2 regions of the Telluria sp. GW821-FHT07G12 genome follow, and region 1 is predicted to be linked to the other one. Evidence: predicted binding sites of a transcription regulator. Region 1 holds the regulator's gene; the other holds the start of a gene.
The links. Region 1 encodes LexA, which represses DNA repair genes until DNA is damaged. Its sites were predicted from a motif close to ACTGTATNNNNATACAGT; they were not measured.

Region 1 (14,448 bases):
CCACATAGCCTGCCTGCCGCAATACCAGCTGCACGACAATTTCGAATTCGTTACCTTGCATTTCGAGCTGGTCGAAGCCATTCAGCCTTGATAGGCGTGAAAGCCGCATCTGGCCTGGCTTTCAAGCTTGTCCAAATGGCAAAAGAATTAGAGCAAGCATTCGACAAGAGGGACTTGACCGGCTACACTACCGCCAATTCTGAATAGCCGCAAAGGAGAACACATGAGTTGGTTGGAAAAACTGCTGCCCCCACGGATCCAGCGCTCCGATGCCGCCAAAAAACAGACGATGCCCGAGGGCCTGTGGGTCAAGTGCCCGTCCTGCGAAGCGGTGCTGTACCGGACCGACCTCGAGTCCAACCTGCACGTGTGCCCGAAGTGCAGCCATCACATGCGCATCCGCGCCCGCGCGCGCCTCGACGCGCTGCTGGACGAAGGCGGCCGCTATGAGATCGGCCAGGACGCGCTGCCGGTCGACACCCTGAAGTTCAAGGACAGCAAGAAGTATCCGGACCGTCTCAAGCAGGCCATGGAAGCGACCGGCGAAACCGACGCCCTGATCGTGCAAGGCGGCTCGATCATGAGCCTGCCGGTGGTCGTCGCCTGCTTCGAATTCGAATTCATGGGCGGCTCGATGGGTTCCGTGGTCGGCGAGCGTTTCGCGCGCGGCGCCCAGGTGGCCCTGGAGCAGAAGGTGCCCTTCATCTGCATTACCGCCACCGGCGGCGCACGTATGCAGGAAGGCCTGCTGTCGCTGCTGCAGATGGCGAAGACCACCGCGATGCTGACCAAGCTCTCCGAAAAGAAGCTGCCTTTCATTAGCGTGCTGACCGATCCGACCATGGGCGGCGTGTCCGCTTCGTTCGCCTTCATGGGCGACGTCGTGATCGCCGAGCCGAAGGCCCTGATCGGCTTTGCCGGTCCGCGCGTAATCGAGAACACCGTGCGCGAAAAGCTGCCGGAAGGCTTCCAGCGCGCCGAGTTCCTGGTCCAGAAGGGCGCCGTCGACATGATCGTCGACCGCCGCAAGATGCGCGAAGAAATCGCGCGCCTGCTGGCCCTGCTGCAAAGCCAGCCGGCCGACGTTCTCGCTTAATCCATCGAATAAAGGGCGGCAAAAGGGATGCTGTTCCAGCCGCCCTTTGCCGCCTTTCCGCCCTCTCATACCTATGCTCCCCACCACCTTGCCCGACTGGCTGGCGCTGCTCGAGTCGCGCCATGCCGAGACCCATATCGACATGGGCCTGGACCGCGTCCGCGCCGTCAAGGAGCGCCTGAACCTGGCCTTCTCCTGCCCCGTGATCATGGTCGCCGGCACCAACGGCAAGGGCTCCACCTGCGCCATGCTGGAAGCGATGCTGCTGCAGTCGGGCTACCGCACGGGCCTGTACATCAAGCCGCACTTCCTCGACTTTAACGAGCGCGCCCGCATCAACGGCGAGATGGCCAGCGACGAAGCCCTGGTCTCCGCCTTCGACGTGGTCGAGAACGCGCGCGGCGACATCGACCTGACCTATTTCGAGTTCACCACGCTGGCGATCTGCCAGCTGCTGTCGACCAGCGAGATCGACGTCGCGATCCTCGAAGTCGGCCTGGGCGGACGCCTGGATGCGGTCAACGTGATCGACGCCGACGTCTCCATCGTCACCAGCATCGACATCGACCACAAGGACTACCTGGGCGACACGCGCGAAGAGATCGGCTTCGAGAAGGCCGGCATCTTCAGGCCGGGCAAGCCGGCAATCTGCAGCGATCCGCAGCCGCCGGCCTCTCTCATCAAACATGCCGAAGACGTCAAAGCCGATCTGTGGCTGATCGGCCGCGACTTCAACTACCAGGGCGACAAGCAGCAGTGGGCCTACGGCGGCCGTTCGCAGCGCCGCAACTCGCTGGCCTATCCGGCCCTGCGGGGCGCGAACCAGCTGCTGAACGCCTCGGCCGCGCTGGCCGCGCTCGAAGTGCTGCGCCTGCGGCTGCCGGTGGGCGCCCAGGAAGTACGCGCCGGCCTGGCGATGGTCGAGCTGCCGGGACGCTTCCAGGTACTGGCAGGCCGTCCGACCACGGTGCTGGACGTGGCCCACAACCCGCACGCCGCGGCGACCCTGGCCCAGAACCTCAGCAACATGGGCTTCCACCGCTTCACCTATGCGGTGTTCGGCATCATGCAGGACAAGGACATCGACGCCGTCATCGAGCACATGGCGCCTTACGTGGATCACTGGTGCGTGGCGGCGTTGCCGTCGCCGCGCTCGGCGAATCCCGACGAACTCGCGAAGAAGCTCGAAGCGAAGAAGCCCGCAGGGGCCAAACCGGACGAATTTTCGGTGACGACTTTCGCCGATCCGGGCGCCGCCTTCCAGGATGCAACTAGCCGCGCCGGACAGGATGATAGAATAGTGGTCTTTGGCTCCTTCTATACCGTGGCCGGCGTGATGGCGGCCCGTAAATCCTCTCTTCATTGACCTGACAACGCATGGGCTTGTTCTCGTTCTTCGGTAAAAACAAGCAAGGCCGCGCTGCCGAGGACAGCGGCCGTTTCTACAGCAAGGACGACGACGCCCCCCTCGGCGAGCGCGCCCGTTCCAAGCGCGCCTCGAGCGCGGGCGCTGTCGCCGGCAGCACGCGCGGCCGCGGCACCGGCAACGACCCGCTGCTGCCCGAGAAGAAGCGCGCGCGCCGCCGCCTGGTGGGTGCTATCGCGCTGGCGCTGGCGGCCGCGGTCGGCCTGCCGATGCTGCTCGATTCCCAGCCCAAGCCGCTTGCCGGCGACATCGCGATCCAGATCCCGGCCAAGGACAAGGCGGCGCCGCTGCCGGTGCCAGCCGAGCCTTCCGCTGCGCCGGCTGCCGAAGCCGCCCGCGGCGTGAAGGCCGTGGCAGCCGAAGACAGCGTCGACAAGGGCGAGGAAGTGTTGAGGGATGAGCCGAGCGTGACGACGGTGGCCAGGCCTGCCGCCAAAGCGCCCGCCGTCGTGGCCAGCGCGAAGCCGCCGGCCGCGATCGACCTGCCGAAGCCCGAACACAAGCTGGAAGCGCCGAAACCCAAGGCGGAGCCCAAGCCGGAACACAAGCCCGAGACCAAGCCGGATCACAAGGCGGACAGCAAGGCCGAGCACAAGCTGGCGGACAAGACCGACAAGGCCGACAAGGCCGAGAAACCGGTCAAGCCGAAGAGTGAAGACAAGCCGGCCAAGCCGCACGACGAGTCGCGCGCGCTGGCCATCCTCGAAGGGAAGGCCGACAAGGCCGAGAAGCCCGCCGAAGCCGCTTCGCAGAAGGTCGTGTTGCAGGTGGCCGCCATGTCGAGCCAGGAAAAGGCCGCCGAACTGCAGGCCAAGCTGCAAGGCGCCGGCATCAGCTCGTACACGCAAAAATCCGGCGAACTGGTCAAAGTTAAGATCGGTCCGCTCAGCAAGGAAGAAGCCGAGAAAGTGCGCGCCAAGCTGGGCCGCATCGGCCTGTCGGGCTTCCAGACCCCCGCTTGAAGCCGTGACGATTTTCGATTACATCGTCCTGTTCATCCTGATCTCGTCGGTCGTCATCAGCACCATGCGTGGGCTGGTGAAGGAAATCCTGTCCCTGGTGGGCTGGGTTGCGGCCTTCGTGGTGGCGAACGCCTTCGGCGCGAAACTGGCGCCCATGCTACCATCGGTGATTCCGGGCGAGTCGCTCAGGCTGATCGTTGCCTTCATCGCACTGTTCCTCGGCGTGCGAGTACTGATGGGTCTGCTGGCGCTGGCGATCGGCGCCCTGATCGAGGCCACCGGCCTGTCGCTGGCCGACCGCGGACTCGGCGGCCTGTTCGGACTCGGCCGGGGCATTGTAATCGTGCTGGCTGGCGTCATATTGTGTGGAATGACTTCCATCCCCCAACAAGATTTCTGGAAAAACGCGTTGCTCTCTCCCATGGCGGAAACCGGGGCGCGCACAGTCAAGCCTTTTTTGCCCGCTGCCTTTGCGCAGCACGTTCAGTTTTAGGAGCACTCCATGTGTGGCATCGTCGGCGTCGTCTCGCAAGCCCCCGTCAACCAGTTGCTGTATGACGCATTGCTGCTGCTGCAGCACCGCGGCCAGGATGCGGCCGGTATCGCAACCAACCACAGCAGCATGTTCTCGATGTACAAGGCCAACGGCCTGGTGCGCGACGTGTTCCGCACCCGTAACATGCGTTCGCTGCAGGGCAATTCCGGTATCGGCCACTGCCGCTACCCGACCGCCGGTTCGTCCAGCGAAGAGGAAGCGCAGCCGTTCTACGTCAACGCGCCCTTCGGCATCACCCTGGCGCACAACGGCAACCTGACCAACCAGGAACAACTGAAGGACGAGCTGTTCCGCATCGACCGCCGCCACGTCAACACGGGCTCCGATTCGGAAGTGCTGCTGAACGTGCTGGCGCACGAGATCCAGACCGCCGCCAACGGCTATTCGCTCGATCCGGAAGCCGTGTTCAAGGCGGTCGCCATGGTCCACAAGCGCGTGCGCGGCGCCTATGCCGTGATCGCGCAGATCGCCGGCCACGGCCTGCTGGCCTTCCGCGACCCCTTCGGCATCCGTCCGCTGTGCCTGGGCGTGAACGAAACCGAGAACGGTCCGGAATACCTGGTCGCCAGCGAATCGGTGGCGCTCGAGGGCCTCGGCTTCCGCTTCGTGCGCGACATCGCGCCGGGCGAGGCGGTCTTCATCGACGACGCCAGCCAGCTGCATGCGCGCCAGTGCGCCGAGAACCCGTCGCTGAATCCCTGCGCCTTCGAATACGTGTACCTGGCGCGTCCGGACTCGGTCATCGACGGCGCTTCGGTCTACGCGACCCGCCTGCGCATGGGCGAGTACCTGGCCGACAAGATCCGCCAGGAGATCCCGGTCGAGGAAATCGACGTCGTGATGCCGATCCCGGATTCCTCGCGCCCGGCCGCTATCCAGCTGGCGCTCAAGCTCGGCGTCGAGTACCGCGAAGGCTTCATCAAGAACCGCTACATCGGCCGCACCTTCATCATGCCGGGCCAGGGCATGCGCAAGAAGTCGGTGCGCCAGAAGCTGAATGCGATCGCGTCCGAGTTCAAGGACAAGAACGTGCTGCTGGTCGACGACTCGATCGTGCGCGGCACCACCAGCCGCGAGATCGTGCAGATGGCGCGCGAAGCCGGGGCCCGCAAGGTGTTCTTCGCCTCGGCCGCGCCGCCGGTGCTGTACCCGAACGTGTACGGCATCGACATGCCGACCCGCGACGAGCTGATCGCCCACGGCCGCACCGTCGAGGAAGTCTGCCGCGAGATCACGGCCGACCGCCTGGTCTACCAGGACATCGAGGCGCTGAAGAAGTCGATCATGGACGTGAACCCGGCGCTGACCAGCGTGGAGGCGTCCTGCTTCGACGGCGTCTACATCACCGGCGACATCTCGCCGGAGTACCTGGACAAGCTGGAGAGCCATCGCCACAAAAGCTCGGGCAAGTCGTCCGAGGACCTGGTGCGGACCCAGCTGAATCTGAACCCGCCGGTAGCGGCTGAATAATTCCTGCGCGGGCGCTCTGGCGCCCGTTTTCATTTGTACGGTACGAACATGAGCGACAAGAACAACTACGGCTTCACCACCACCATCCTTCACAACGACCGCCGCAAACCCATCGAGCAGGGCTCGCTGCACAAGCCCATCCACACCTCGGTGGCCTTCGGCTACGGCGATGCGCGCCAGCTGGCCTCGGTCTTCCAGGGCAAGGAGCCGGGCTTCCGCTACGGCCGCCAGGGCAACCCGACGGTCGCCGCGCTGGAAGACAAGATCAGCAAGATGGAAGATGGCGTGGCCACCCTGTGCTTCGGCACCGGCATGGCGGCGATCGGCGCGCTGGCCCAGGCGCTGCTGAAGGATGGCGACCATGTCGTCTCGTCCTCCTTCCTCTTCGGGAATACCAACAGCCTGTGGAATACGGTGGCGGGGCAGGGCACCGAGGTGTCCTTCGTCGACGCCACGGACGTCGCCAAGGTCGAAGCCGCGCTGCAGGACAACACGCGCCTGGTGTTCGTCGAGACCATCGCCAACCCGCGCACCCAGATCGCGGACCTGGCGCGCATCGGCCAGCTGTGCCGCGAGCGCGGCATCCTCTACGTGGTCGACAACACCATGACCACGCCCTGGCTGTTCCGTCCGAAAGCGGTGGGCGCCGGCCTGGTGGTCAATTCGCTGACCAAGTCGATCGGCGGCCATGGCATGGCCCTCGGCGGCGCCCTGACCGATACCGGCCTGTTCGACTGGAGCACGTATCCGAACATCGCCGCGAACTTCCGCAAGCAGGCGGCAAGCGCCCAGGGCATGGCCCAGCTGCGCGCGAAATCCCTGCGCGACTTCGGCGCCTCGCTGGCGCCGGAAGCCGCCCACCACATCGCCGTCGGCGCCGAGACCCTGGCGCTGCGCATGGACCGCACCAGCGCCAACGCGCTGGCGCTGGCCCGGATGCTGGAAGCGGACGAGCGCGTGGCTGCGGTCCACTACCCGGGTCTGGCCTCGCACCCGCAGCACGGCCTGGCTACCGATCTGTTCCGCGCCTACGGCTCGCTGTTCAGCTTCGAGCTGAAAGAGGGCATCGACTGCTTCGACTACCTGAACCGCCTCAAGATCGCGATTCCGGCATCGAACCTGGGCGATACGCGCACCCTGGTGATTCCGGTCGCGCACACGATCTTCTTCGAGATGGGCCAGGAGCGCCGCGCCAGCATGGGCATTGCCGAGTCGCTGATCCGGGTGTCGGTGGGCATCGAAGATACCCCCGATCTGGTGGAAGATTTCCGATCGGCATTACCCTGATTGCATTGTCATAAAGTAATCACACATCTATCATCGTCTTACCTACATATCTGTATCCAGTGAGGAGAGACGATGAAACGACTTGTATTTACCCTGCTGATGCTGGCGGCCGGCGCGGCCTTCGCCGACGACCTGGGTGACGCGGAAAAAGCCTTGCGGGCGAAGGATTACGGCAAGGCATTCCCGATGTATACCTAGCTCGCCAATGCCGGCAATACCGAAGCACAGTTCCGGCTGGGCGAGATGTACTGGTATGGCGACGGTACCGCCGTCGACATGGCCAAGTCGCAGAGTCTGCTGCAGAAAGCTGCGGCAAGCGGCCACAACGGCGCCAAGGAGGCGCTGGCCGTCCTGCAGAAGCGCGAGCAGCGCGCCGCCGATCTCGCTTACTGGACCAGTGGCTACAAGGGCGAAGACCTGGTGTCGGGCAAATACGCCTGTCCCATGCCGACGATCCCGGCCGTGTCCAAGACCAATGCCGAAATCAAGGCCGTCAGCGAAGCCATCGCGAATTGGGAAACCTGCTACAACGACTTCGTCGCCGGGGTCAACCAGCTGCCGCCGGCCAACAAGCGCATTCCGGCCGACGTCCTGCAGCTGATGAGCCCGCGCGAAGCGGAGCAGGCGATTGCCCACGTCGACGATACAACGGTTGCCGTCATCACCCGCCGCCAGAACGATGCGCTGAGCTTCAGCTCGGAGCGTGACGCCTGGCACAAGGCGACCAATGAGTTCGTCCTTGCCGCGAATTCAAAGCAGGCGTCGAACAAAATGCTGATAGAAGCCGAGAACAGGCAATTCGAGGAAAACAACCGCAAGTTTAATAACGCCTCGCCCAGCGTCATGAAAAAGTGAGTCGGGTTGAGCTGGCAGGGCTGTGCGGGTATGATGAATTTCCTTTTTCACAGCCCTGTTTCCATGAAGACTCTCCTGTTTTGCGTGGCCCTGCTGGCGGCCGGCGGCGCCTGCGCCGATGAGCTGGCCAATGCGGACGCCCTGTTCGCCAAAAAGGCTTATCCCGAAGCCCTGCAGAAATACACCAAGCTGGCGAACGCCGGCAATGTGACGGCCCAGCAGCACGTGGGCGAAATGTATTTTTATGGAGAGGCAGGAACCATCGACGAAGCCCAGGCCGAGGCCTGGTTCCGCAAGGCGGCCGCCAAGGGCAATCCCAGCGCCATCGCTTCACTCGAGCTGATCGCCAAGCGCGTGGAGCGCCGCAAGGACATCGACTACTGGATCACCCAGTACGACGGTTCCGAATTCCGCACCGGCCAGTACCGCTGCCCTGTGCCGCGCTTCCCGTCCGTCTCCAAGCAGAACGAGGAGATCGACCGGATCTGGGCCAACATGAAAGCATGGCAAGATTGCCATAACGCCCTGGTCCAGGCGCTCGTCGACGCCAATCCAGGCACCAAGCTGATCCCCGCCGACATCGTCAAGCTGATGACCAAGCCCGAGATCGAAAACGCCGGCAAGCACCTGAATCAGGTGATCGAGAATCTCGCGGAAACTGTGCGGGTCAAGGGCAAGCTGGTGGTGGCCGATTTCGGCGCATGGCGGGATGCCACCGACGCCTGGATCAAGGAGCACAACAACATCGTCAACAGCACGCCGACGCCGGAACGCCAGCACGAGCTCGAAGAGCGGCGCCAGAACCGCGGAAACCTGTAGGGAAGATGTCAGGAACGCCCGGTGCAAGACCGGGCGTCTGAAGAGAGGTGCTTAGTGCCAGCTTAGTGCCGGCTTAGTGCCACGACCGCAGAAGGCCGACAGCCAGGCCTTCCAGCGCGAACTCGTCGCTGTGCGGATCGACCGTGATCACGGAGAAGTCCGGGTTTTCCGGCAGCAGTTCGATGGTGGCGCCGTTCTTGCGGTAGCGCTTGACGGTGACTTCATCGCCGATGCGGGCAACCACGATCTGGCCGTTCTTGGCTGAATCCACTTTCTTGACAGCCAGGAAGTCGCCATCGCAGATGCCGGCATCGCGCATCGACCAGCCTTTTACCTTCAGCAGGAAGTCGGGCTTGGCCGAGAACATGGCCGGGTCCACCGAGTAGGTGGTCTCGACGTGTTCCTGGGCCAGGATGGGCGAACCGGCGGCGACGCGGCCGACCAGCGGCAGCGACATCAGCAGGGCAGCCGGGACGACCGGTACGGGGACGGTGTCCGCCGCCGCGCCGACCAGGCGGATGCCGCGCGAGGTGCCGGGAGAAATTTCGATCGCGCCCTTGCGCGCTAGGGCTTGCAGGTGTTCCTCGGCGGCGTTGGCCGAGCGGAAGCCAAGCTCCTGCGCGATTTCGGCGCGGGTGGGCGGAAAGCCGGTATTGTCGATGGCTTCCTTGATCAGGTTGAGGATCTGTTCTTGCCGTGCGGTGAGCTTAAGCATGTTCGATAGGTGTAAGTAAAGGAGCGTCTCGAGCGACACCCGACACCCTGTATTTTTGTACAGTATTGCGCCGGGCGCAAGGGGAATCCGTCGCTTTTGCCGCTTTTTTTTGCTTGGCGGGCACAGCCGATAACAACAGGGCAAGCGGGCAAGCTGGCGGGCACCGCAGATGGTGATTGAGCTCTTGACGTTTTTGCGGTTATAATGTCGGGCTTTCCCTTCCCACACTCGTCTTGACGCCGAGGTGGGCATTTGTTTAAACGTCCTTAAGGAGTGTTGCATGCGTCATTATGAAATCGTGTTTATCGTCCACCCGGACCAGAGCGAGCAGGTCCCGGCGATGATCGAGCGCTACAAGACCACCGTCACCTCGCGCGGCGGTAACATCCACCGCGTCGAAGACTGGGGCCGCCGTCAAATGGCTTACCAGATCCAGAAGCTGCCGAAGGCACACTACATCTGCATGAACATCGAGTGCGACAACGAGACCCTGGTCGAGCTGGAAACCGCATTCAAATTCAATGATGCCGTGCTGCGTCACCTGACCGTCAAGATGAAGAAGGCCGAAACCGCACCGTCGCCGATGATGAAATCGGTCCAGCGCGAAGACGCAGCCAAGAGCCATCGCGCCGAGCAGGCAGCCGCTCCGGCCGCAGCCGCTTAATTTCTTCGGAAAGTGAAGCGCAGAGGGCAGTGAACGAGCTGTTGCTGGTCGCAAGCATCGCGGAACGCGATACCTTGCGGTATACCCCGGCCGGCATCCCCATCGTCAGCGGCATCCTGTTACATGGATCGCAGCAGCTGGAGGCAGGGATTGCCAGGCAGGTCGAGTTTGAAATCGCCGCGCTTGCCGCGGGAGATATTTCAGGCCGGTTTGCCGATGCCGAACTTGGTGCCGTGTACCAGTTCAAGGGCTTCCTCGCGAGGAAGAACCGCAACAGCAAAGCCCTGGTGTTTCACATCATTGAATTCATTTAGATTAGATACAGGAGCCAAAAATGGCATTCGGTAAAAAGTTCGACAAAAACAAGGCCAAGGAAAAACTGAAGCGCAAACAGCAGAACCCGCTGTTCAAGCGTAAGAAATTCTGCCGCTTCACCGCAGCAAACGTGGAACAGGTTGACTACAAAGACGTCGACACCCTGAAGGACTTCGTCCAGGAAAACGGCAAGATCATGCCGGCACGCCTGACCGGTACCAAGGCGCACTACCAGCGCCAAGTGGACACCGCCATCAAGCGCGCCCGCTACCTGGCCCTGCTGCCGTACACCGACCTGCACAACGCTTAATCGTCGGTCACGACACGTATACTGGAGAATAATATGCAAGTCATCCTGCTGGAAAAAGTCGTCAACGTCGGCAACCTGGGCGACGTGGTCAAGGTCAAGGACGGTTACGCACGTAACTTCCTGATCCCGCAAAAGAAAGCCCGCCGTGCAACCGAATCGGCCGTGGCCGAGTTCGAAGTCAAGCGCGCCGAACTGGAAAAGGCAGCCGCCGAGAAGCTGGCAGCCGCACAAGGCCAGGGCGAGAAGCTGAACGGCATGACCATCACCATCGCCCAGAAAGCTGGCGTCGATGGCCGTCTGTTCGGTTCCGTGACCAACTTCGACATCGCTGAAGCCCTGAGCAAGCAAGGTTTCGCCGTCGAGAAGGCCAACGTCCGCATGCCGACCGGCCCGCTGAAGACCACCGGCGAGCACCCGGTTGCCGTCGCTCTGCACACCGACGTCGTCGTCGACGTGACCGTGGCAGTCGTGGGCGAAGCTGCCTAAGAAGCTTCGAGGAACCTACTGCGCGTCGTAGGTCCGGTTTGCGATGCTCCGCTACGGCGGACCGGCTGTACTGTTCGTACAGCTGCGCTTCTCAACCAGACCTCCTTCCGCTCGCTACGGTTCCTCTCGCTTCTTGTTGCTGGAATGAAAAAAGCCGGGTTCGCCCGGCTTTTTTTATGCTTGGAAAATCACCAATCATTTCAGCGGTCGATGCGGAAAAGGTATAATGTCGGCCATGAACACCCCAGCAGACCCGCAGATCGAGTCGCTCCGCATTCCCCCGCATTCCATCGAAGCAGAACAGTCCGTCATCGGCGGCCTGCTGCGCGATAACGCGGCGTGGGACCGTATTGCCGACTTCATGCATGCGGAGGACTTCTACCGCTACGACCACCGGATCATCTTCGAACAGATGGTCCGCCTGATCAATGCCGGCAAGCCTGCCGACGTGATCACCGTATACGAGTCGCTCGTCCAGCTCGGCAAGGCCGAGGAAGTGGGCGGGCTGCAGTACCTCAATGCGATGGCGCAGAACACGCCGTCCGCCGCTAACATCCGCCGCTACGCCGAGATCGTGCGCGACCGCGGCGTGCTGCGCCAGCTCATCACCGTGGCCGACGAAGTCTCGGCCAAGGCCTTCAATCCGCAGGGCGCCGAGGTCAAGCAGATCCTCGACGAAGCCGAATCGCGCATCTTCGCGATTGCCGAGCAGGGCGCCCGCGGCGCCCAGGGCTGGCTGCCGGTGCAGCCGCTGCTGACCCAGGTGGTCGAGCGTATCGACGAACTCTACAGCCGTGAAAACCAGGGCGAGATCACCGGCGTCCCGACCGGCTTCATCGACCTCGACAAGATGACCTCCGGCCTGCAGCCGGGCGACCTGGTCATCGTTGCCGGCCGTCCATCGATGGGCAAGACCGCGTTCTCGGTCAACATCGGCGAAGCCGTCGCGGTCGAGGCCGGCCTGCCGGTCGCGATCTTCTCGATGGAGATGGGCGGCACCCAGCTGGCCATGCGTATGCTGGGCTCGATCGGCCAGCTCGACCAGCACCGCCTGCGTACCGGCAAGCTGATCGACGAGGACTGGCCGCGCCTGACGCACGCCATCCAGAAGATGAACGACGCCCAGATCTTCATCGACGAGACGCCCGCGCTGAACCCGATCGAGATGCGCGCCCGCGCGCGCCGCCTGGCCCGCCAGTGCGGCAAGCTGGGCCTCATCATTGTCGACTACCTGCAGCTGATGCAGGGTTCGAAACCGGGCGACAACCGTGCGTCCGAGATTTCCGAGATTTCGCGTAGCCTGAAGGGCCTGGCCAAGGAGCTGGGCTGTCCGGTGATCGCGCTGTCCCAGCTGAACCGATCGCTGGAACAACGCCCGAACAAGCGCCCGGTCATGTCCGACCTGCGCGAATCGGGCGCTATCGAGCAGGATGCGGACGTCATCATTTTCCTGTATCGCGATGAAGTCTATAACCCGGACTCGCCCGACAAAGGTACCGCCGAGATCATTATCGGTAAACAGCGTAACGGCCCGATCGGGGCGGTGCGACTGACCTGGATGGGTATGTATACCAAGTTCGGGAATTACAGCGGCAGTCTGTCCATCTACCAGGGCGACTAAGCCGATAACGACCGCGGTGCGACCTGCGCCGCGGCCCTTAAAGAAGTTCCAAGAGATTTACAACGGAGAACCATATGTTTGGACGCCTGATGCCCACCGAGGGCAAATTTTTCGATCTGTTCAACCAGCACGCGGCGCTGTGCGTCAAGGGTGCACAGGAAATGGTCGGCCTGATGACCAACTTCGACGACCTGGAAAACCGCACCCACGCTGTGGAGAGCATCGAAAAACAGGCGGACAAGATCACCTACGCATGCGTCGACCTGCTGCACAAGACCTTCATCACCCCGCTCGACCGTGACGACATCCACAAGCTGATCACCCGCATGGACGACATCCTCGACATGATGGAAGACGCTGCCCAGACCATCTCGCTGTACGACCTGCACGCCGTGACCCCGGAAGCCAAGCGCCTGGCCGAGCTGTGCCTGGCCTGCTGCGAAAAGGTCCAGCAGGCCGTCGGCATGCTGCACAACATGGATAACGCCCAGAAGATGGTCGCGATCTGCGAAGAGATCGACCGCCTGGAATCGGACGCCGACCACGTGATGCGCGCCGCCATGTCCAAGCTGTTCCGCGACGAGCCGGACGTCCGTAACCTGATCAAGATGAAAGCCATCTACGAGATCCTGGAAACCGTCACCGACCGCTGCGAGGATGTCGCGAACATCATCGAAGGCATCATCGTCGAAAACGCGTAAGCCCAAAACAATAAAAACAATATGGATCATCTTCATATCAGCATTTACGTGCTGGGCCTGCTCGTCCTTTTAGCGCTGGTCTTCGACTTCATGAACGGCTTCCACGATGCCGCCAACGCGATCGCGACGGTGGTGTCGACCGGGGTGCTGAAACCCCAGACCGCGGTGGCCATGTCCGCGCTGTTCAACTTTGTCGCCATCTTCACCGTCGGCGTGCACGTCGCCTCCACGGTGGGCAAGGGCACCGTCGACCCGCACATCGTCGACCAGTACGTGATCTTCGGTGCGCTGATCGGCGCCATCGTCTGGAACGTCATCACCTGGTACTACGGCATCCCGTCCTCGTCCTCGCACGCCCTGATCGGCGGCCTGGTGGGCGCGGCCGTGGCCAAGTCGGGCACTGGCGCGCTGGTCGGCGGCGGCCTGCTGAAGACCGTCACCTGGATCATCCTGTCGCCGCTGCTGGGCTTCCTGCTCGGTTCGCTCGTGATGCTGGCCGTGTCCTGGATCTTCGTGAAGACTCCACCGCGCAAGGTCGACACCTGGTTCCGCCGCCTGCAGCTGGTTTCGGCCGCGGCCTATAGCCTGGGCCACGGCGGCAACGACGCCCAGAAGACCATCGGCATCATCTGGATGATGCTGATCTTTGCCGGCGTCTCGCAGGCCGGCGATGCCGCGCCGCCGCTGTGGGTGATCATCTCCTGCTACACGGCGATCTCGCTGGGCACCCTGTTCGGCGGCTGGCGCATCGTCAAGACCATGGGCCAGAAGATCACCAAGCTGAAACCGGTGGGCGGCTTCTGCGCCGAATCGGGCGGCGCCATCACCCTGTTCCTGGCCAGCGCGATCGGCGTGCCGGTCTCGACCACCCACACCATCACCGGCGCCATCGTCGGCGTCGGCTCGGCGCAGAAGGCGTCGGCGGTGCGCTGGGGCGTGGCCGGCAACATCGTCTGGGCATGGGTCTTCACGATCCCGGCCTCGGCCTTCATGGCGGCGATCGCCTGGTGGATCGGTACCCACATCCTGTAAGCGGACATCGCTTCCCATGAGAAGGGCAGGGTGAAAACTCTGCCCTTTTTGTTTGTGCACGCCACGCAACAACGTTCCCTTACTTTTTTGTTATCGTAAGTAGTAATATTACACAGTGGCTCTTGCCACCGAT
Region 2 (14,448 bases), 1.1 Mb from region 1:
AAGACCGGGGTCGAGATGGAAGCGCTGACTGCCGTGCAGGTTGGCTTGCTGACGATTTACGACATGTGCAAGGCGGCGGACCGGGGGATGGTGATGACCAATGTGCGGGTGCTGGAAAAGCATGGCGGCAAGTCGGGCGACTGGACGGCTGACGTCGATAAGTGACAGCTCTTCTGCAAATGCCCGACGACTGAGCGCCTTCGATCGCCGTCCCGGCCGGTATCAGCCGTGGTTCACCGGCGTGAACACGAAGCCATTGCCGATCACGCCGATCAAGGCCGCCTGGTTCTCCGGACTCTCGCTGATCTGCCCCAGCACATAACCGACGCTCGCCACTTTGCGGTCGAGGATGCCGGTCCAGAAATCCAGTCCGCCGGCGTCGGGATCGCGGTGCAGGATGTTGTGATAGAACTGCGTCACCAGGTCCCGGTTCGACAGGCCGACGCTGTAGGCTTCATGGAATTCCTTCGAATCGACGAAGCCTTCGGCGACGCTGGTGAGGCTCGCGTCATGGTCCAGCACGTCGATCCAGTATCCCAGCCCGCCCAGGTCGGGGGTACGGCTGAACGCAGCCTGGTAAAGCCGGTAAGCCTGGCCGCCGTGGCCGTCGACGTCCAGCGCGATCGTCTGGTCGGCAAAGGCGACCCGCTCGAGGCCCTGGACATTGATCACGTTGCCGCTCTTGTCCGTGAGCGTATAAAAGCGGAAGGCCTGGTATCTCGGATCCGGCGCCTCGGCAACAAAACCGGCAACGGTGTAGCCGGTGCGCGCGAGCGGCAGCCTGAGCATGTCGATGCCCTTGCCGCCGTCGACCCGGTAAGCCCCTTCGCCGAGGATGATCGTGTCGTTACCGTCCCACGTCGTGATACTGACGTTGCCGCCACCGCCCCGCACCGACACCTGATCGTCTCCCGCGCCGCTCCCTACCAGGAAGGTGCTGTCCAGGCGGCCGGGCAGATCGATGTCGAAGACGTCGTTGCCGCCGTACTGGAAACTGCTCAGTACGCTGGGCAGGCCGCCGATTTCCAGGAAGTTCATTTCCTGGGATGGCCCCTTGATGGAAAAGAAGCTGCCGTCCACATAGTCTTCCCTGTAGCTATTCAGGAAACCCGAGACCGCGTTGGCTGTCGCGCCGTCGCCGATGTGCGATACGTCCAGCACCGTCAAGTTGCCGTCGGCAACCGCCGACTTGAGGAACTTGTCGCCGGTCGCCTCGATGTGGGACAGGCCACCGACAGGCACGCCCGAGCTCGGCACAGCCAACTTGCCCCGGGCGGTGAGCGCGAGATTGCCGAATACCGGATCGTAAGCGGCGTTGTCGGGCGACAGCAGCGTGGCGAAGTTCAGCGTGTTGTAGACCGAGGCCTTGGCCGACGGACTCAGGATCAGCGTGTTGCCTGCCGCTGAAGACAGGAGCTTGTAGTCGTAGTTCAGGACACCGTCGCCGGAGACCCGCATTGCGCCCGGCTTGTAGTAGTCGTAGGCGCCCGCGGTGGCGCTGCCCTGGGTGGCGGTGGGATCGGCCATGGCGATATTCAGATACGTCTCGACGGCGCCATCCGTCTCGTCCATGTGCAGGAGGCCGTTGAAGAAGGTGGCCGAGGAGACCGGCGCCCTGGCCGCATTGTGGCTCAGCTCCTTCAGCCCCGTATAGAGGCCGTTGAAGATCGGGTTCTGCACCAGCTTGGCGTTCTGGATCGCCTGCAGCTTGTCGGCGGCATCCTGCGATAGTTTGATGGTGACCGTCGTCATGTCTTGTCCTTGCTGGGCCAGATCTTCAGGATTTTAGACGGATAAATGTTCAACATTCTCACCAATCATTGCGCCCTCCCCTTCATGCTTTCCGCGTGTTAAATTGCTCCCTTTCACTGAAGCACGAGGACAGGATGAATGTACGTACGCTAGCCCTGGCAGCCGCGGTTGCCGCGACCTTCGCCGCTGCCATCCCGATGGCCGCTACCGCCGCACCGCGCGGTTTCACGGTCGAAGACCTGGTCACGATGGAACGCATCGGCACCCCAGCGGTCTCGCCGGACGGCAGCCGCGTCGTCTACACGGTGCGCGGCACCGACATGGCGAAGAACAAGGGCCACACCGACCTCTGGCTGATCGACCTGCGCGCCGCCAACGCCAAGCCGCAGCGCCTGACCTCGGACGCCGCCAGCAGCACCGATCCGGAATGGTCGGCCAGCGGTGACGCCATCTATTACCTGTCCGCCCGCTCGGGATCGTCGCAAGTCTGGCGTGTGCCGGCCAATGGCGGCGCGCAGTCAGCTGAACCTGTGCAGGTGACCAACATGCCGGTCGACGTCGACGCCTACCGCGTCTCACCGGCTGGCGACCGCATCGCGATCAGCATGTCGGTGTTCCGCGATTGCCCGGACCTCGCCTGCACCAAGGCCAAGGCCGACGCGAAAGAGAAGGACAAGGCCACCGGCCAGGTCTACGATCGCCTGTTCGTGCGCCACTGGGACACCTGGGCCGACGGCCGCAACGCCGTGCTCTACTCGGTGCCGATGGATGCCAATGGCCGCGTGAGCGCCGCCCCTGTCAGCTTGTCCGGCTCGCTGGACGGCGACGTCCCATCGAAACCCTTCGGCGACCGCGAGGAATTCAGCTTCAGCCCGGACGGCAAGACCGTCGTGTTCTCGGTGCGCATCGCCGGCAAGAGCGAAGCCTGGTCGACCAACTTCGACCTGTATTCGGTACCGGCCACGGGCGGCACGCCGCGCAATCTGACCGCGGCGAATCCCGCCTGGGACACCAAGGGCGTGTTCTCGCCGGACGGCAGCACCCTCGCCTACCTGTCGATGACGCGTCCGGGCTTCGAGGCCGACCGCTACCACATCGTCCTGCTCGATCTCGCCACCGGCAAGAAACGCAACATCGCCGAGAGCTGGGACCGCTCGCCGGGCAGCATCCAGTGGACCCGCGACGGCAAGACGCTGATCGCCGACGCCGAGGACATCGGCCAGCACAAGCTGTTCGCCATCGACGCCGCCAGCGGCAAGGTCACGGCGCTGACCAACAAGGGCTCGATCGGCGGCTTCGACGTGCGCGGCGACACGGTCGCCTTCACCCAGGCCAGCCTGGCCTCGAGCGCCCAGCTGTACGCAATGAAGCTCGGCACCAGCAATCCGGTCAAGCTGACCGACGTGAACACCGACAAATTGGGCGAGGTGCGCTTTGGCGAGTACGAGCAGTTCTCGTTCAAGGGCGCGAACGGCGACACCGTCTATGGCCACGTGATGAAGCCATGGAACTATGAGCCGGGCAAGAAATACCCGGTCGCCTTCCTGGTGCACGGCGGTCCGCAGGGCAGCTTCGGCAATGGCTGGAGCTATCGCTGGAATCCGCAGGTGTACGCCGGCGCCGGCTATGCCACCGTGTTCATCGACTTCCACGGCTCCACCGGCTACGGCCAGAAATTCACCGACGCCATCAGCGGCGACTGGGGCGGCAAGCCGCTCGAGGACCTCAAGAAAGGCATCGCCGCGGCGGTCGCGAAATACCCGTGGCTGGACCGCTCGAAGGCCTGCGCGCTGGGCGCGTCCTACGGTGGCTACATGATGAACTGGATCGAGGGTAACTGGTCGGACGGCTTCAAGTGCATCGTCAACCACGACGGCGTATTCGACACCCGCGGCATGGCCTACTCGACCGAGGAACAGTGGTTCACCGACTGGGAAAACGGCGGCCCCTACTTCTCGGTGCCGGAAAAGCACGAGCGCTTCAACCCGGTCCTGCAAGTGAACAAGTGGAAGACGCCGATGCTGGTTGTCCAGGGAGATAAAGACTTCCGCATCCCGACTGCCCAGGGCCTGTCGACCTTCACGGCCCTGCAGCGCCGCGGCATCGAGAGCAAACTGCTGGTGTTCCCGGACGAGAACCACTGGGTGCTCAAGCCGGCGAACTCGGTGCTGTGGCATCACACCGTGATCGGCTGGCTGGACCAGCACATCAAGCCCTGAGTTGAGCTGTTTGAGCCTTGATGGGAGTGCCCGCCATGTGCGGGCATTTTTTCGCACCCATTGCGCATATAAATTGCTCCAGTGATATCATCTTGGGTTGCCAATTTGCAAGTTAAACCACAGGAAACAAGATGAGCAGTATGCAAACGGAAAGGGAACTCGCGCAAAAGGAATTTGAGTTCGAGTCGATGAACCTGCAGGTCGGCGTCCGTCTGCAATTCATCACCTACCGGCGCATCAAGCCAGTGCAGTATTTTTCGACGCTCATCGGCTACGTCAAGGACGAGTACATGATCGTCAAGGTTCCGATGGAAAACGGCACGCCGGTCGGGCTGGTGGAAGGGGAGCGCATCACTATCCGCGTCTTCTCCGGCATGAACGTATGCTCCTTCGCCTGTACGGTCCAGCGCGTCTTCGACCGGCCCCTGCTCTACGTCCACCTGTCCTTCCCCGATACCATCCAGGGCACCAGCCTGCGCGCGGCGATGCGGGTCAAGGTCGACATTCCGGCCCAGGTCCTGCCGCCGCAGACGGATGGCCGGGCGGTCAACTGCGCGCTCACCAACGTCAGCGTAAGCGGCGCGCGCATCGAGTCGGCCTCCAGCCTGCCGGAACACGGCGGCGAGATCACGCTGGAATTCGGCTTGCCCTCGCCGCTCGGCGACGGCGAAATGCGGGTGCGGACACAGGCGGCAGTGCGCAACGTCAACTCGCTGCGCAAGGAGGCCGACGGCAGCGAACTGTTCGCCTACGGCGTCCAGTTCTTGGAGCTCGACCCGGTCCACCACACGATGCTGCAGAACCTGACCTACGAGGTGCTGCTGGCGGACCGGCAGAACATCGTCTAGAAGTAGCCGGCTTCCCAGATGCGCGGCCAGTGCGTGCCGGGATTGACCGCCTTCTCCGCCGGCGTCAATTCGGCATGGCTGGCATGCGCGACCACACTCGGAGCGACCGCATAGGCGAGTCCGCATAGCGCGACAATAGCCAGGCCCGAACTCAGCCAGCGCAGCGGCATGCCTGCGCTTGGCGCAGCCCCCTGATCCAGCGACCTCACCCAGCCGGCGGCGCAGCCGAGATACAGCACGATTGCCATCTGGCTCTGCGGCATGACGATCACGCCGGAGAACAGGCCGTCCACCAGGATCGCGACGCCCGTCGCCAGCATGACGGCCAGCGTTTGCTGCGCGGACAGGTCGGCCTGCGCGATCCGGCTACCGCTGCGGATCAGCGACCGCATGCCGATACCGATCGCGGCCAACAGGCACAGCAAGGCAGGCAGGCCCCACTCGGCGCCGATCTGCATGATGAAATTGTGCGGGTGCGCGCCCCAGCTCAGCGTGGCGCCTTCGTGGGCGAAGTGCTGTGGGCCGACACCCAGCCAAGGGTGGGCGGCGATCAGCTCGAGAGACAGCTGCCAGAGCAGGTTGCGGCGCGAGGTCGGATCGGCAGCCGTGCGCTGCATGACGTCCGTGGCCGAACTGAAGGCTTGCAATCCGGCGAGCATGGGCAGCAACATGAACACAATCACATACACGGCGACACCGGCCAGTGCGGTCAGCGCCATCGCCTTCAGGAAACTGCGGGCATCGCCACGGCGCACTACGAATGCGAACACGCAACCGGCGCCCAGCCCGAGTACGCTTGCCCGCGCCTGGGTGACGAACAGTAAAGCCCACCAGCATGCAGCGAGCGCAAACGACGACCGCTGCCAGAAGCTGCCTTTCTGCGCCTGCGTAGAGAGCAGGATGGCCAGCGGCAGCAGGACGGTCTGAACGTGATTGAAGAACCGGACATTGCTGAAGCCAACGGTCAGGTCATACGGGTGGAGCTGGATGCCACTGGCGAGCGACGCTCCATACCAGACAGCGATACGCAAGGTGTACAGGATGCCGATGACAAGTACCCAGCACAGGACGGTTTGCAAGCCTGCGCTGCCTGCCCGGGCCAGTTCGGCAGCAAGCAACGCTGCAACCAGCGGCAAGAGTAGCAGCATCGACCATTCATAGAGTGCGTGACGCGGTGAATATGCGGCCATTGTCGAGACAGCGCCGAAGATGAAAAGTGCGCTGAGACAGTATTGGGCGGGCCGACCGATCCAGGCGAGCTGGTCAGCGATGCCTGTTCGTACCAGCATGAGGGGAGTCAGCAAGGCCAGCAGCACGAGCTCGACGCAACGCTGGTCGTCGTGGCCGGAGGACCACATGAAGCCCACCGCCATGGCGGCAATGACGAACAGGGTGGCCGATTTACCACGTAGGTCCGCTTGGAGCGAGGCGCGTTGAACCGGATGTGCTGAGCTGGACATATGGACCTCGGAAAAAGAAAAAGCCGCCCTGGGGCGGCTTTGCTACGCTACGGTAGATTAGGTACCGGAACCGACGCTGTTCTTGGTCAGGGTCTGGGATGCGGTGCTGTTGGTCGAGGTGGTGGTGACACGCCAGGTGATGGTGGTCTGGTCTGCGACAGCAGACGGGGTCATCGTGAAAGCGGTACCGTCAACACCACTACCAATGCCGGTCGAAGCGAAGTTTGCAGTGATCGCGCCGTTGGTAACCGATGCGCTAGCCAGTTCTTTGGTTGCGGTGAAAACCGGGATGCTGGTCACTGCACCCGATGCCGTAGTGGTGCAACCGGTTGCCGAGCCGCCGTTTTCCTGGATGCAGTTAGCCACTGCGGTCTGCAGCGAAGCAACAGAGCTCAAAGCCGCGCCAACTTTGGCCTTGATGGTGTAGTTCGAGTAAGCCGGGATAGCAACAGCTGCCAGGATACCGATGATGGCAACAACGATCATCAGTTCGATCAGGGTGAAGCCGGCTTCGGCTTTCTTCATCATTTTCGGTGCTTTCATGGTCTTTCTCCAGTTTTGGTACTACGTTTAAAGGGTCACTGCTTGTCCGGGTGCTGCTTGCTTCTGCCCTTTACTATATGCAACCGCCGTGCCAGGTCGTTTCCATGCGGAATCGTTAGCACGGTGATATCAAAACCCCATGCCAGCGCCAATTTTTGTCAGTTTTACCCTTGCCGTATGACAATTTTTGTCAGCCCGGTATGTCAAAAATTGTCCATCTGCCGAAAATTGTCGCCATGCCGGCAAAAAAACGGGGAGCCGAAGCTCCCCATTTGCATTACTACTATCTAGAACAGATCGATTACAGCATGGCCTTCAGCAGGCGAGCCATTTCCGACGGGTTCTTGGTTACCTTGATACCGCAGGCTTCCATGATTTCCAGCTTGGCTTGCGCGGTGTCGGCGCCGCCCGAGATCAGCGCGCCGGCGTGGCCCATGCGCTTGCCCGGAGGGGCGGTGACGCCAGCGATGAAGCCGACGACCGGCTTCTTCATGTTGTCCTTGATCCAGTGAGCAGCGTTCGCCTCGTCCGGGCCGCCGATCTCGCCGATCATGATGACTGCGTCGGTTTCCGGATCGTCGTTGAACATGCGCATCACGTCGATGTGCTTCAGACCGTTGATCGGGTCGCCGCCGATGCCGACTGCCGACGATTGGCCCAGGCCCAGTGCGGTCAGCTGGCCGACTGCTTCATAGGTCAGGGTGCCCGAACGCGACACGACGCCGATACGGCCCTTCTTGTGGATGTGACCCGGCATGATGCCGATCTTGATCTCGTCCGGGGTGATCAGGCCCGGGCAGTTTGGGCCCAGCAGCAGGGTCTTCGAACCGGCCTTGGCCATGCGGTCCTTGACTTCCATCATGTCACGGACCGGGATGCCTTCGGTGATGCAGATTGCCAGATCCAGCTCGGCTTCGACGGCTTCCCAGATCGCGGCGGCGGCGCCTGCCGGCGGCACGTAGATCACGGACACGGTCGCGCCGGTGTTCTGCTTGGCTTCCTTGACGCTTGCGAAAATCGGGATACCTTCGAAGTCTTCACCAGCTTTCTTCGGGTTCACACCGGCGACGAAGGCTTCACGGCCGTTCGCGTAATCGCGGCACATGCGGGTGTGGAACTGGCCGGTCTTGCCGGTGATACCTTGGGTGATGACTTTGGTGTCTTTGTTAATCAGAATCGACATGTTATTTCCTTTGCGAATTAGGCTTGGCCAGCAGCTGCGGCGACGACCGACTTCGCTGCGTCTTCCATCGTGTCTGCGGCGATGATCGGCAGACCGGAGTCGGCCAGCATCTTCTTGCCCAGGTCTTCGTTGGTGCCCTTCATGCGGACGACCAGCGGCACCTTCAGCGAGACGGCTTTCGATGCGGTGATCACGCCTTCGGCGATCACGTCGCAGCGCATGATGCCGCCGAAGATGTTGACCAGGATGGCTTTCAGGCCCGGGTTCTTCAGCATGATCTTGAATGCTTCGGTGACCTTCTCGGCAGTTGCGCCGCCGCCCACGTCCAGGAAGTTGGCCGGCTCGCCGCCGAACAGCTTGATGGTGTCCATGGTGGCCATGGCCAGACCGGCGCCGTTCACCAGGCAGCCGATGTTGCCGTCCAGGGAGATGTAAGCCAGGTCGAACTTCGATGCTTCGACTTCAGCCGGATCTTCTTCGTCCAGGTCGCGGTAGGCGACGATTTCCGGATGACGGAACAGGGCGTTCGGGTCGAAGTTGAACTTGGCGTCCAGGGCGATGACTTTGCCGTCGCCGGTCACGATCAGCGGGTTGATCTCGGCCAGCGAGCAGTCGGTTTCCCAGTAGGCTTTGTACAGGCCTTGCAGGTTGGCGCGGGCAGCGGCGATCGAGCCTTCCGGGATGCCGATCTTGCGGGCGACGTCGTCAGCCTGCGCGTCGGTCAGGCCGACCGACGGCTCGATCACGACGTTGTGGATCTTTTCCGGATTGCTGTGCGCGACTTCTTCGATGTCCATGCCGCCTTCCGACGAGGCCATCAGCACGATCTTCTGGGTGACGCGGTCGGTGACCAGCGAGACGTACAGTTCCTGCTTGATGTCGGCGCCTTCTTCGATCAGCAGGCGGCGGACTTTCTGGCCTTCCGGGCCGGTCTGGTGGGTGACCAGCTGCATGCCCATGATCTGGTTCGCGTACTCGCGCACCTGGTCGATCGACTTGGCAACTTTCACGCCGCCGCCCTTGCCGCGGCCGCCAGCATGGATCTGCGCCTTGACTACCCAGACCGGGCCGCCCAGCTCTTCAGCTGCCTTGACGGCTTCGTCCACCGACATGCACGGAATGCCGCGCGGAACGGTCACTCCGAACTTTCGGAGGATCTCTTTGCCCTGATACTCATGGATTTTCATGCTGGCTTCCCTTCTTATGTTACTGATTTAGAAATACGGTTGAACAAATAAATCTACACGGATCGAATTTTACTGCGCGAATACTACCCCGATACCACCTTCAAGGCCCAGCGCGGGTAGTACTTGGCGACGGCGGGGCCGTCGGTGCGCAGCGCATGGCAGCGGTCGAGTTCATATGGACGCTCGGCAGCTTGCGCAGCCGCGCGGTTTTCCATGGCGTCGTCGGCAAAGGCCTGGACTGCCGCGGTGGGCAGGACCTGTGCCAGCTCGGTCAAATGGGTGCATCCGAGGACGCCCGACAGGCGGTCCTTCAGGTGCAGCCGGAAATGTTTCATCAGCGACAAGCCGATGAGTTTCTTGTAAGCGGGTGCGATGGTGTCGCAATAACCGGGATAGGGTACGGCATCTGACGAAGCTTCGGCGTCCGTGATGACCATGTCGCGGTCGATGGTCACGCGCAGCTTGAGGTCGTGCACAGGCAGGCCGCCCGGGCGATGGCCGGAAGGCAGTTCGATATCGTGGGTCTTGATGTCGCGGATGCAGGCGTCGAGGTCCCACAGCCCATCGTCGCGCGCGTACGCTTCGACGGTAATGGCGCGCGTGTGCCTTAGCTTACGCGGAGCGGGGGATGACAGGGGCATAAACACCAATGCCGGAATGCGGCGAAAAAAGTATGCAGCCGTTGTGCCTGATGCACGTTGCCGCAGCTTCTACGGCAACAACCGCTCTTGCGGCGCTGCTTAAACCATGAAAGTTTAGCACAGGGCGGTGGCGGATGCACCCGGCTGCCATTTTTGTAGGCAGTTTTACAAGGAAGATAAGGGGAATTGTTGCAATCCAAGCGCACAGCGTCATTCCGCCGTTGAGGAGGTGTGCCGGTCGGCGGCACATCGGCGGATGACGCTGTGCGCTTGGGCCTCAGCGATGAAGCGATCTATTGAAACGGCGGCGCGTGCGCGACTATTCGTCGTCGTCCTCGTCCCGTCCCTGCATTGCGCTGCGGATCGCGCCCTGCGAAAAACCACGCGCCATGAGGAAGCGCATTTGTTTACTACGTTCTTCGGCGTCCTGCGGGACCCGGTCGAACTTGCGGCGCCATACTTCGCGGGCGCGGGCAACTTCGGTTTCCTTCAGGCCGGACTTGAGCTCGTCAAGATCCTCGCCCTTCACCCCATGCTGCTGGAGCTCGGCCAGCACGCGGCTGTTGCCGTAGCGGCCGGCACGGCGGTGCACCAGGGATTCGGCGAACCGTTCCTGCGACAGCCAGTTGTTCTTTTCAAGGAAATCGAGGAGGGCTTCGACATCGTCACCCTCCTCGGCATAGCGCGACAGCTTGCGCCCCAGCTCGAGCCGGCTGTGCTCGCGCATTGACAGATACTTCAATGCGCGAGCTTTCAAGCTCAGTACTTGCCTCACTGGAGCGTCGGCAAAGAGGATTACTCTTCGTCGACAGCGGCAGCCGCGGCCGGCGCTTCACCGGCAGCGACCGGCGCCAGTTCGCGCACGCCCAGGGCAGCGCGGACCTTGTTTTCGATCTCGCGTGCCAGGGCCGGGCGGTCTTTCAGGAACTGACGTGCATTGTCCTTGCCCTGACCGATACGCTCGCCGCCGTAGCTGTACCACGAACCCGACTTCTCGACGATCTTGTTGTCCACGCCCAGGTCGATGATCTCGCCTTCGCGGGAAGTGCCTTCGCCATACAGGATGTCGAAGTGGGCTTCCTTGAACGGCGGCGCGATCTTGTTCTTGACGACCTTGACCTTGGTTTCGTTACCAATCACCTCGTCGCCGGACTTGATCGAACCGGTACGGCGGATGTCCATGCGCACGGAGGCGTAGAACTTCAGCGCGTTACCGCCGGTCGTGGTTTCCGGGCTGCCGAACATGACGCCGATCTTCATACGGATCTGGTTAATGAAGATCACCAGGGTGTTCGTACGGTTGATCGAGCCGGTCAGCTTGCGCAGTGCCTGCGACATCAGACGGGCTTGCAGGCCCGGCAGGGAGTCGCCCATGTCGCCTTCGATCTCGGCGCGCGGCGTCAGTGCCGCCACCGAGTCGATGACCACCAGGTCGACGCTGCCCGAGCGCACCAGCGCGTCGGTGATTTCGAGGGCCTGCTCGCCGGTGTCCGGCTGCGAGATCAGCAGCTCGTCCAGCTTGATGCCCAGCTTCTGCGCATAGCCGACGTCCAGCGCGTGCTCGGCGTCGATGAAGGCGCAGGTGCCGCCCAGCTTCTGCATCTGGGCGATGGTTTGCAGGGTCAGCGTGGTTTTACCCGACGATTCCGGGCCGTAGATCTCGACGATACGGCCGCGCGGCAGGCCGCCGACGCCCAGGGCGATGTCCAGGCCCAGCGAGCCGGTGGACACGGTCTGCACTTCCTCGACCGGCGCATTGGCATCCATGCGCATGACCGAGCCCTTGCCGAATTGCTTTTCGATCTGCGCGAGGGCTGCTGCCAGCGCCTTGCCCTTCTCAGCTGCATTTACTGCGGATTTTTTGTCGTCCATAACTTTCTTTCTGTCCTAGAGTGAACCAAGATAAGGGCCGCTCGCGCGTTTTCAATAGGAAGTACTGTATAAAATCCCAGTGGTTTTGGCAAGCGATATTTACTGATGTTTGAGGTAATCGACACGTTGCGAAAGATCACACACAATATGCAAGTAAGCTGGGTCCAACCAACAAACCGGGGGTAACAGAGATGCGTATTTTACTAGCCGAGGATGATAGCGTACTCGCCGATGGCCTGACGCGCTCTCTGCGCCAATCCGGGTATGCCATCGATTGCGTCAAGAACGGCCAGGACGCCGACACCGCGCTCTCGACCCAGGAGTTCGACCTGCTGATCCTCGACCTCGGCCTGCCGAAGCTGTCCGGGCTGGACGTGCTGCGCCGCCTGCGCGCGCGCGGCTCGCTGCTGCCAGTGCTGATCCTCACTGCCGCCGATTCGATCGAGCAGCGCGTGGGCGGCCTCGACGCCGGCGCCGACGACTACATGGCCAAGCCCTTCGCCTTGTCGGAACTGGAGGCGCGGGTGCGCGCCCTGACCAGGCGCGGCCAGGGCGGCGGTTCGACCGTGATCCGCCACGGCCCGCTGGCCTACGACCAGGTCGGCCGCAGCGCCTACATCGACGACCAGATGCTGGACCTGTCGGCGCGCGAACTCGGCTTGCTCGAGATCCTGCTGGCGCGCACCGGGCGCCTGGTGTCCAAGGAACAGCTGGTCGACCACCTGTGCGAATGGGGCGAGGAAGTGTCGAACAATGCCATCGAGGTCTACGTGCACCGCCTGCGCAAGAAGATCGAGACCGGCGGCATCCGCATCGCCACCGTGCGCGGCCTGGGTTACTGCCTCGAGCGCTACTCCGACGGCGCGCGCAAGACGGCCACGTGAAATCCCTGAAGCGGCGCCGCGCTACCGAGCCCGTCCCCGGCTACGAGGCAGCGCTCGAACCCGGGTATGAGCCCGTGTATGTGCCGCCGCGCCCCGAGCCCGAAGAAAGCATCCAGCACTCGCTGTTCGGCGAGATCCTCGACTGGATGCTGGCGCCGCTGCTGCTGCTGTGGCCGATGAGCATCGCCATCACTTACCTGGTGGCGAAATCGATCGCCAATCAACCCTTCGACCACGCGCTGGAAGACAACGTCACCGTGCTCGCCCAGCAGGTCAAGGAAGTGAACGGCAAAGTCGTGGCGCGCCTGCCCGGCAGCGCGCGCGACATCCTGCGCGCCGACGACGTCGACAGCGTCTACTTCCAGGTCACCGGCCCCCGCAACGAGGTCGTCGACGGCGACCGCGAACTGCCCTTGCCGCCGCCGGACGACGCCGAGCGCAGCGGCCGCGTCCACTTCCGCAACGAGAACCTGCACGGCACCCCGGTGCGGGTCGCCTATGCCTGGGTCAACCTGCAGCCGCTGCTTGATGCAGGCGCCGTGAATGCCGAACCGCGCCTGGCCCTGGTGCAGGTGGCGGAGACGCTGGAAAAGCGCGCCCAGCTGGCCAACGAGATCATCAAGGGCGTGATCCTGCCCCAGTTCATCATCCTGCCCGTGATCCTGGCCCTGGTCTGGTTCGCGCTGTCGCGGGGACTGTCGCCGCTGGCCCAGCTGCAGGAGCGGATTCGCGCGCGGCCGCCGGACGACCTGTCGCCGATCGATTCGCGCCAGGTACCGGAAGAGATCTCGCCGCTGGTCGGTTCGCTGAACGACATGCTGGCGCGCCTGGCGCACACGATCGACGCCCAGAAGCGTTTCATCGCCGACGCCGCGCACCAGATGAAGACGCCGCTGGCCGGCATGCGCATGCAGTCGGAGCTGGCCCTGCGCCAGGTCGATCCGGACGAGATCCACCGCTCGCTGGAGCAGCTGGCGAAGAGCTCGGAATCGGCGACGCGCCTGGTCAACCAGCTGCTGGCGCTGGCGCGCGCCGAGAACCAGCCGCATGCCGGCCTGGCGCTGGAGCCGCTCGACCTGGCGGCGCTCGCCCGCAGCGTGGTGCAGGACTGGGTGACGGCTTCCTTCGTCCACGAGATCGACCTCGGCTACGAAGACCCGGACGGCGCGGTGGAAATCGCGGGCAGCGCCATGATGCTGCGCGAGCTGCTGTCCAACCTGATCGACAACGCGCTGCGCTACACCCCGCCGGGCGGCAGCGTGACGGTGCGCGTGCGCAGCGATGCCGGACTGCCCCTGCTCGAGGTCGAGGACACCGGCCCCGGCATCGCGCCGGGCGAGCGTCCGCGCGTGTTCGAGCGCTTCTACCGCATCCTCGGTTCCAACGCGCCAGGCTCCGGCCTCGGCCTCGCGATCGTGCGCGAGATCGCGCAGCAGCACGGCGCCGAGATCGAGATCTTCAACAACCCGCGCAGCATCCAGAAGAAATACCCGGGCAGCCTGTTCCGGCTGACCTTCCCGCCACCACCCGCACCGCTAGAACCCGATGCCGACTGACAGCGCCTCCGCCTCCCCTCCCCCGTCGCGCGAACGCATCGTCGCCGCGCGCGCCCTGCACTGGTCGCGCACGCGCCGGCTCGTCCTGGTCCTGCTCGGGCTGTGGCTGGCCACCGGCTTCGGCACCGTATTCTTTGCGCGCGACCTGGCGCATCTGTCGGTGTTCGGCTGGCAGTTGTCCTTCTACCTGGCGGCCCAGGGCGCCTCGCTGATCTACCTGGCCATCCTCGGCGCCTACTCCTGGCGCATGCGGATACTCGACCGCGAGTTCGTGCGCATGCTGAGGGACGGCGCGTGAACACC

Region 2: the regulator LexA is predicted to act here: its motif matches at 11,769-11,786, upstream of recA (recombinase RecA).

What each region holds. Positions count from the first base shown of each region.
Region 1 covers NZ_JBWKQA010000001.1:444,496-458,943, reverse strand. The annotation lists gene AC07PE_RS02230 (ASCH domain-containing protein) at 1-91, shown strand, start outside; gene accD (acetyl-CoA carboxylase, carboxyltransferase subunit beta) at 224-1,096, shown strand; gene folC (bifunctional tetrahydrofolate synthase/dihydrofolate synthase) at 1,170-2,462, shown strand; gene AC07PE_RS02215 (SPOR domain-containing protein) at 2,474-3,484, shown strand; gene AC07PE_RS02210 (CvpA family protein) at 3,489-3,977, shown strand; gene purF (amidophosphoribosyltransferase) at 3,987-5,510, shown strand; gene AC07PE_RS02200 (cystathionine gamma-synthase family protein) at 5,559-6,797, shown strand; gene AC07PE_RS02195 (hypothetical protein) at 6,870-6,995, shown strand; partial or broken gene AC07PE_RS02190 (hypothetical protein) at 7,029-7,652, shown strand; gene AC07PE_RS02185 (tetratricopeptide repeat protein) at 7,716-8,471, shown strand; gene lexA (transcriptional repressor LexA) at 8,545-9,186, opposite strand; gene rpsF (30S ribosomal protein S6) at 9,467-9,850, shown strand; gene priB (primosomal replication protein N) at 9,880-10,164, shown strand; gene rpsR (30S ribosomal protein S18) at 10,185-10,475, shown strand; gene rplI (50S ribosomal protein L9) at 10,509-10,961, shown strand; gene AC07PE_RS02155 (replicative DNA helicase) at 11,197-12,582, shown strand; gene AC07PE_RS02150 (DUF47 domain-containing protein) at 12,657-13,283, shown strand; gene AC07PE_RS02145 (inorganic phosphate transporter) at 13,305-14,315, shown strand.
Region 2 covers NZ_JBWKQA010000001.1:1,555,302-1,569,749, forward strand. The annotation lists gene moaC (cyclic pyranopterin monophosphate synthase MoaC) at 1-165, shown strand, start outside; gene AC07PE_RS07210 (DUF4214 domain-containing protein) at 223-1,752, opposite strand; gene AC07PE_RS07215 (S9 family peptidase) at 1,887-3,971, shown strand; gene AC07PE_RS07220 (flagellar brake protein) at 4,103-4,819, shown strand; gene AC07PE_RS07225 (O-antigen ligase family protein) at 4,816-6,279, opposite strand; gene AC07PE_RS07230 (pilin) at 6,337-6,822, opposite strand; gene sucD (succinate--CoA ligase subunit alpha) at 7,124-8,005, opposite strand; gene sucC (ADP-forming succinate--CoA ligase subunit beta) at 8,023-9,192, opposite strand; gene AC07PE_RS07245 (DUF2889 domain-containing protein) at 9,276-9,833, opposite strand; gene recX (recombination regulator RecX) at 10,153-10,608, opposite strand; gene recA (recombinase RecA) at 10,629-11,705, opposite strand; gene AC07PE_RS07260 (response regulator) at 11,897-12,589, shown strand; gene AC07PE_RS07265 (sensor histidine kinase) at 12,586-14,145, shown strand; gene AC07PE_RS07270 (DUF4212 domain-containing protein) at 14,135-14,443, shown strand; gene AC07PE_RS07275 (sodium:solute symporter family protein) at 14,440-14,448, shown strand, end outside.